DNA from 2 places in the Paeniglutamicibacter sp. GQ140 genome. Region 2 is predicted to be linked to the other one. Evidence: predicted binding sites of a transcription regulator. Region 2 holds the regulator's gene; the other holds the start of a gene.
The links. The regulator LexA, encoded in region 2, represses DNA repair genes until DNA is damaged. The targets are predictions, from matches to a motif close to TCGAACANNTGTTCGA.
Positions count from the first base shown of each region.

Region 1 (3,407 bases), on a different contig from region 2:
CGGGATTGGATGTCAGCGACCAGGCGCGGGTCCATTGAATCCATGGAACACACGCCTCCCAGGTGCGTGTTGTGCTTGGCCACGTGGTTGGCGAACTTCGCCAGGGTCTTGGTCGGTGCCACGCCCACGCAGACAGGAACCCCCACCCCTCGCCCGATGGCCGTGCGAATTCGCGTCGCGAGCTCCCCGAGCTGGTCGGGATTTCCCTGGACGCCGAGGAAGGACTCGTCAATGGAGTACACCTCCTGCCAGGTGCCAAAGCGCGAGAGCACCTCCATGACCCGGGCGCTCATGTCCCCGTAAAGTTCGTAGTTGCTCGAGCGCACGGCCATGCCGTGGCTTTGGATGAACTGCTTGACCTGGAAGAAGGGTGCACCGGTGGTGATTCCCAGTTCCTTGGCCTCCTGCGAGCGCGCCACCACGCAACCGTCGTTGTTGGACAGGACGACAACGGGCTTGCCGATGAGCTTCGGATCGAAGACCCGCTCGCAGGACACGTAGAAGTTGTTCACGTCCACCAGCGCAATCCGCTCCGTCATGGCGTCCCTTGGTGGTGCAGTCGCGAAACAACGGCCGATGGCACGCACGGTTCCACAAGCGGGACCCTCAAGTTCCCTGGTTCAGAGCGGCCGCCCGTAGGGATAGTCCACCCATTGCCCGGTTCCTTCCTCAGGGCATTCCCTTTCGGCGCCGTGGCGTACGCACCATGCGTCTGCGGGGTAGCGCCACCCTTGAAGCACCGCGTCGATCTTGACGTCTTGTTCTTCCCGGCCATCGGCGAATCGTGCATCGAACCGGATGCTCCTGTATCGGGTCCTGGGCCAGTGGCGCCGGCGCTTCCAGGAGGCACTGGCCCGAACGGCAACGGGCAGCTCCGGGTTTTCATCCCGTTCCTGCTGTGGCTTCATGTGGAGGGGTCCTCTTGTCGATGGCAGGGGTTATCCAGTGCGGCGATTTTCGTTCCCGGGTTTGTCGCAGCACCGGGGATTGCTGTCTGCAGATGCCGTTCCCGCGTTTACACATGGTGCAGGCAGCGGGTGACGACGCCCCAGATGGTGGTTTCCTCGGCGACGGCCTCGGCTTGCTCAACCGGTTCTTCGTCGCTGGACAGGACCGGGGTGCCCCGGCGGGAGACGAGCCGACGGATGACCAGTTCCCCGCCCTGGACGGCGATGACCACCGAACCGTCGCGCGGGGCCACGGCCCGGTCCACGATGACCTCGTCGCCGTGGCTGATCCCGGAAGATGCCATGGAATTGCCCGAGACCCGCATGAGGAAAGTCGAGGTCCTGTCCCTGATCAGCAGGCGGTTCAAATCTATTCCGCCGCCGTAGTAGTCTCTCGCCGGGGACGGGAAGCCCATGGCTTCGACCGCGCCGACCGGTCCCTGGGATTCCGGCGGCGGGGCGGGCGGCTGCGGCAAGTCAATTCCAAACACGGCCCCCACCTTTCGTAGAACATAGATTCGACTCCAAGCCTACCAGCGGAGGCCCCGGATCCGGAGTCTCGCTACTGTTTTTCGAAAGTGCCATTCCCGCGCGGGATCTCGCCGGCCTCGGCGTTCTTCACTGTTCCTGCAGACGCATGCCCGCCGGTGCGGCGCACTGCGGCACGGAGCCACCAGGCCAGCAGGAATGCGCCGACCAAGGCGGTCCAGGCCCACGATGGAACAGCTGCGTCCAGTTGCCTGCCCACGTTTTCCACCGCCGCAATCATGTTCCTGGGCAACAGCTCCGGAACGGCCGCCATGCCATTGGTGAAGATCATCAGCCACCCGACGACCACGGTAATCGCACCCATCAACAGGGAAGTCGTGTGCAGGCGCAACCTGCCGACCGTGAGCTGGCGTCCCCTCATCCAACCCACCGAGCGGTGGCCCAGCCTGCGGATCACCAAGGCAATCAACATGATCGGCAAGACCATCCCCACCCCGTAGAGCCCCAAGAGCGTCCCGCCCCGGGCCGGGCTCGAGGAGGTTAGCGCCAGGGTGAGGATCGCACCCAGCACCGGGCCGGTACAAAACCCTGCCACGCCGGAGACCGAACCCAGGACGAAGGTCCTGGCCAGGGACCCGACCGCGGGGCGGGGTTTGCCCGGCAGAAGCCGGGTGAAATCGATTCCGCCGCCCCCGGCTGTCAGCAGTCCCAGGGCAATGAGCACCCACCCGGCGCCGTTGAGCAACAGCCCGCGGTCGAGAACAATGGTTCCGCCCAGCCACCCCAGCCCCAGTCCGAGCGGTACCAGTGTGGCGAGCAAGCCAGCCAGGAAAGTGGTGCCCAAGCCCAGCAACCTAGCACGGGAGGTGGAGATGGTGGCGAAGAACGCGGGCAACAGCAATGCGTTGCAAGGGCTGAAGACCCCAAGCATTCCGCCAATCAGTGCGTATCCGAGCCCGACGTCCATCGTTTGCCCCGCCCTGGCCTAGCGGGCGAGTTCTTCGTCAATGGTTTGCACGAAGACTTCCAGCGGCTGGGCGCCGATCAACGGGCGGCCATTGACGATGAAGGTCGGGGTTCCGGTGACGCCCAGGGCGCCGGCCTCGTCGTGGTTCTTCTGCACCAGGGCCGCGGTGTCGGCGTGCGCCGCGTCTGCCGTGAATTGCTTGGCTTCGACTCCGATGCGCCCGGCCAATGCCGCAATGCCCTTGGCGGAGTAGTCTGCGTCCTTCGCGGTGGCCCCTTCGGCGAAGATCGCGTCATGGAATTCCTGGTACTTGCCCTGCTTGCCGGCCGCGACGGCCAGCTCCGCGCTCTGGCGCGAATTCTCACCGAAGAACATGATGTCGCGGTACTCAATGCGAAGCTGTCCCCCGGCCACGTACTTGTCCAGGAGGGTGGGCAACGATTCGGATGCCCACTTGGCGCAGTAGCCGCATTGGTAGTCGGAATAGGCGACCATGACAACCGGTGCCTCGAGCTCGCCGACCGCCGTGGGGTCATTTGCATCCCGCCGTTCCACGTTGATCCGCTGCTGGGCCTCCGCGGGTTCAGCCTGGACCGGGCTCGGGTCCTGCTGCGCAACAGCGGCCGCCGGGGACGCATCGCCCGGTGCGGCAATTTGCATGCCAATCACGATTCCCAGTCCCAGGGCCACCGGGATGGGGAGGATCCAAAACCACGGCAGTCTCGGCCGGGTGGGTGTTGCAGGGGATTCCGTCATGTCCGAGACACCGGTTCCTTCCCGGTCGGGCCCTCGTTTCCCCGTCATGGCCCGTCGTTCACTTGGGGCGGGACGGATTGACGGTGCGGATGATGGGCGGGGGTGGCTTCCTCCCTCGAACGTATCGAAGTGAGCGGCACTTGGCGAATTGGTGTCGGTGCATCATCGGCCGGCTCCCACTACAGGGCGCGGGCGGCACCCGGAAGGCAAATGTCCACGGTCCCATGGAACAGGTATTTTCCGTGATC
Region 1 is NZ_JCAXDW010000006.1:216,370-219,776, reverse strand. It holds gene AC6CHY_RS10940 (Y-family DNA polymerase) at 1-539, opposite strand, end outside; gene AC6CHY_RS10935 (LexA family protein) at 1,016-1,363, opposite strand; gene AC6CHY_RS10930 (cytochrome c biogenesis CcdA family protein) at 1,510-2,403, opposite strand; gene AC6CHY_RS10925 (DsbA family protein) at 2,422-3,159, opposite strand.
Region 1: a site for LexA is predicted at 1,454-1,469, ahead of AC6CHY_RS10935 (LexA family protein). Genes of this name have one in related genera too.

Region 2 (3,407 bases):
GTAGGGCAGCCGCACCAGGCGGATGGCGTCGGCGACTTCCGGGGCCGCGGCCAGGTACCCGAGGCGGGCGCCGGCCAGGGCGAAGGCCTTGGACATGGTCCGCGAGACGATGAGCCGTTCGCGACCGGGCAGCAGGGAAAGTGCCGACAGGGTCCCGGTGTGGGCAAATTCCGCGTACGCCTCGTCGACGATCACGATGGCGTTGCTGGCCCGGCCGGCCTCGTAGACGGCTTCGACAACATCCAGGCCCAGCGCGGTTCCGGTGGGGTTGTTGGGCGAACACAGGATGACGATGTTCGGTGCAGCCTCGCGAACCTGCGCAGCGGCGTCCGCCGCCGAAAGTCCATAGTCGGCCGAACGCACGCCGGCAACGTAGGTGGTGTCGGTTCCGGAGGCCAGCAGCGGGTACATCGAGTAGGTGGGAGGGAAGCTCATGACGGAGCGGCCCGGTCCGCCAAAGGCCTGCAGGATTTGCTGGAGGACCTCGTTGGAGCCGTTGGCTGCCCAGACGTTGTCCGCTTCCAGCCCGTGGCCAAGATAGGCGGCCAGGCGTACGCGCAGCTCGGTGAATTCACGGTCCGGGTAACGGTTCAACCCCACGGCGGCCGCCGAGACCTCTTCGACAATGGCGCGATGCACTTCGGCGGGGACCGGGTGGGTGTTTTCGTTGACGTTCAGCTGGATGGGGACGTCAATCTGGGGTGCGCCGTAGGGTTCGAGACCTTGAAGATTTTCTCGCAGGGGCAGATTTGCCAGGCGATTTAGCCGTTCATTCACGGGTCAAGTCTACGGCGGGGGCAGGTGGGCCCGAGAATCATGGCCGGCGCCAAGGGTAATAATCGGTTCGCAATGAGCCGATGCGGCGCCCGAGGACACGGCCGGGGCAGGGCCCTAGCTTCCGGTGGGAACGAAGAGTTCGGCGCCCGGGAGCAGCACGGAGCTGTTGAGGTTGTTGAGGTCGCCGATCTGGCGGACCGCTTCGCGGGGTTCGAGTTGCGGTGCGAATTCGCGGGCAATGCCCCAAAGGGTGTCTCCCTCGATGACGGTTACGCTCACTGCGTTGACGCCCAGCGGGATGTCCGCGGAAGCATTTGCCGGGGAGAGGAACAGCCCCAGGAGCATGAGCACTGCGGCGCTCACCACGAAGATGGGAAGCCCGATCAGCACGAATTTCCCGCGGCGGGTCAGTCGTAGCGGAGCCAGCGACGGCTGCGGTTCGGGCAGGTAGTCGTTGGATGTAACAAGGTGGAGCGGGGCCGAGAAAGCAGTGTTTGCCACGTCTTTGCCTTTCCTCTGAATTCGCTGGTCCGACCGGGTCCAGTTGGCCCGCAATCGAACATGCGACGGTTATTCGAACGCACCTTTCGAACATGTGTTCGTAGTGCGTATCTTATTTCTAGCACTTTTCGACGACACGTGTCCAGATCTGTTCGAACAAATCTTTGAAAGCAGTGACTTTGTCTACTAGGATGGTGGTTGTGGGGCGATGTATTTACTACACCAGCCCACACCGACAATTTGCGGCACGCGCGGGCAACCGGCGACGATCGGGATGAGGCATTGACAATGACGACCGAACAACGAACCCCTCGACGCGACGCGAAGAGCCTGACAATCCGCCAGAAGAAGGTTCTGGAAACCATCCAACGCTCCGTGAGCAGCAACGGGTACCCGCCGTCGATGCGGGAAATCGGGGACGCTGTGGGACTTGCCAGCCTCTCCAGCGTGACCCATCAGCTCAGCCAGCTCGAGAAGCTTGGCTACATCAGGCGCGATCCGCGCCGCCCGAGGGCAATGGAGATCCTGCTGCCGCTGCAGCTCAAGAGCGAGGCAAAGCTGGAGGTCGTGGAGGGCCAGTCGGAGCTCAAGGCAGCCAACGGCATGAACGTCTCGGAGCTGACGACCTCCGCCGACACCGCCATGGTCCCCCTGGTCGGGCGCATTGCCGCCGGCGGGCCGATCCTGGCCGACCAGGCGATCGAGGACGTTTTCGCACTGCCGCGCCAGCTGGTGGGGCACGGTGAGCTCTTCATGCTCAAGGTCAGCGGCGACTCGATGATCGATGCGGCCATTTGCGACGGCGACTGGGTTGTCGTGAGGCGCCAGCCCACGGCCAACAACGGCGACATCGTCGCGGCGCTGCTCGAGGACGAGGCCACCGTGAAGACCTTCCGCCAGCGTGACGGGCACACCTGGCTGCTGCCGCAGAACTCCCGATACGAACCGATCCTTGGTGACGCCGCAACCGTCATGGGCAAGGTCGTATCGGTCATGCGTTCCGTCTAGGGCCGCAGCAACAACTCATCCCCAAAACACCCGTGGGGGCCGATCACCGGATCGGCCCCCACGGGTGTTTTGCTTCCCCTGCCCATCAACCGCAAACGGGACGGGCAGCGCCAGGGGCTCAGCCTTCGCTGAGCCGTTCGAGCGCGGAGATGACGGTGGCCTTGTTCGGCGTCGCCCACAGCGGCGGCAGCGAGGCGCGCAGGAAGGTCCCGTAGCGTTCGGTGGCCAGTCGCGAGTCCAGCACCGCAACCACGCCCTTGTCATTGACCGAACGGATCAGGCGGCCCGCGCCCTGGGCCAGCCGCACCGCGGCATGGCTCGCGGCCACGGCCATGAAACCGTTTCCGCCGTGCTTGGCGATATCGCGGCTGCGCGCCGAGGAAAGCGGATCATCGGGGCGCGGGAACGGGATCTTGTCAATGATGACCAGACGGCAGGCGTTGCCCGGGACGTCCACGCCCTGCCACAGCGTCATCGTGCCAAACAGGCAGGTGTCCGGTTCGGCCGAGAACTGGTCGACCAGCGCCTTCATGCTTGATTCGCCCTGGCACAGGATGGGGATGTCCAGGCGCGCACGCAGGATTTCCGCGGCTTCCTCGGCCGCCCGGCGCGAGGTGAACAGCGCCAGGGCACCGCCGCCGGAGGCCTTGATCAGGTCCTCGATTTCGGACAGGGTCTCCTGGGACATTTGGCGCCCGGGCTTGGGCAGGTGCTTGGCAACATACAGGATGCCCTGCTTGGGGTAGTCAAAGGGGCTGCCCACGTCGACGCCGTTCCAGGTCGGTGCTCCGTCGCCCACCAGGCCCAGGGAACCGGCAACCGGCTCAAAGGCGGCGCCGATGGCCAGGGTCGCGCTGGTGAGGATGACGGTGCGGCCGTCGAACAGGCCCTCGCGCAGCTTTCCCGCGACGGACAGGGGGGCAACCATCAAGGTCGGCTGGCTGGATTCGTCGGGCTGGACATAGCCCTCCCCCGGGCTGAAGTGGCCGGGCCGCGACGCCCAGATCACCTCGCGTTCCTCGGTCATTTCAAGCATCTTGGTGCATTGATCCACCAGGTACGTGACCTGGGAGCGGGCCATCTGGCGTCCGCCGTCGGCGGGCGCGTTGGCCTCGGGCTTC
Region 2 is NZ_JCAXDW010000003.1:336,518-339,924, reverse strand. It holds gene AC6CHY_RS06350 (histidinol-phosphate transaminase) at 1-777, opposite strand, end outside; gene AC6CHY_RS06345 (LysM peptidoglycan-binding domain-containing protein) at 892-1,278, opposite strand; gene lexA (transcriptional repressor LexA) at 1,567-2,286, shown strand; gene AC6CHY_RS06335 (ATP-dependent DNA helicase) at 2,405-3,407, opposite strand, start outside.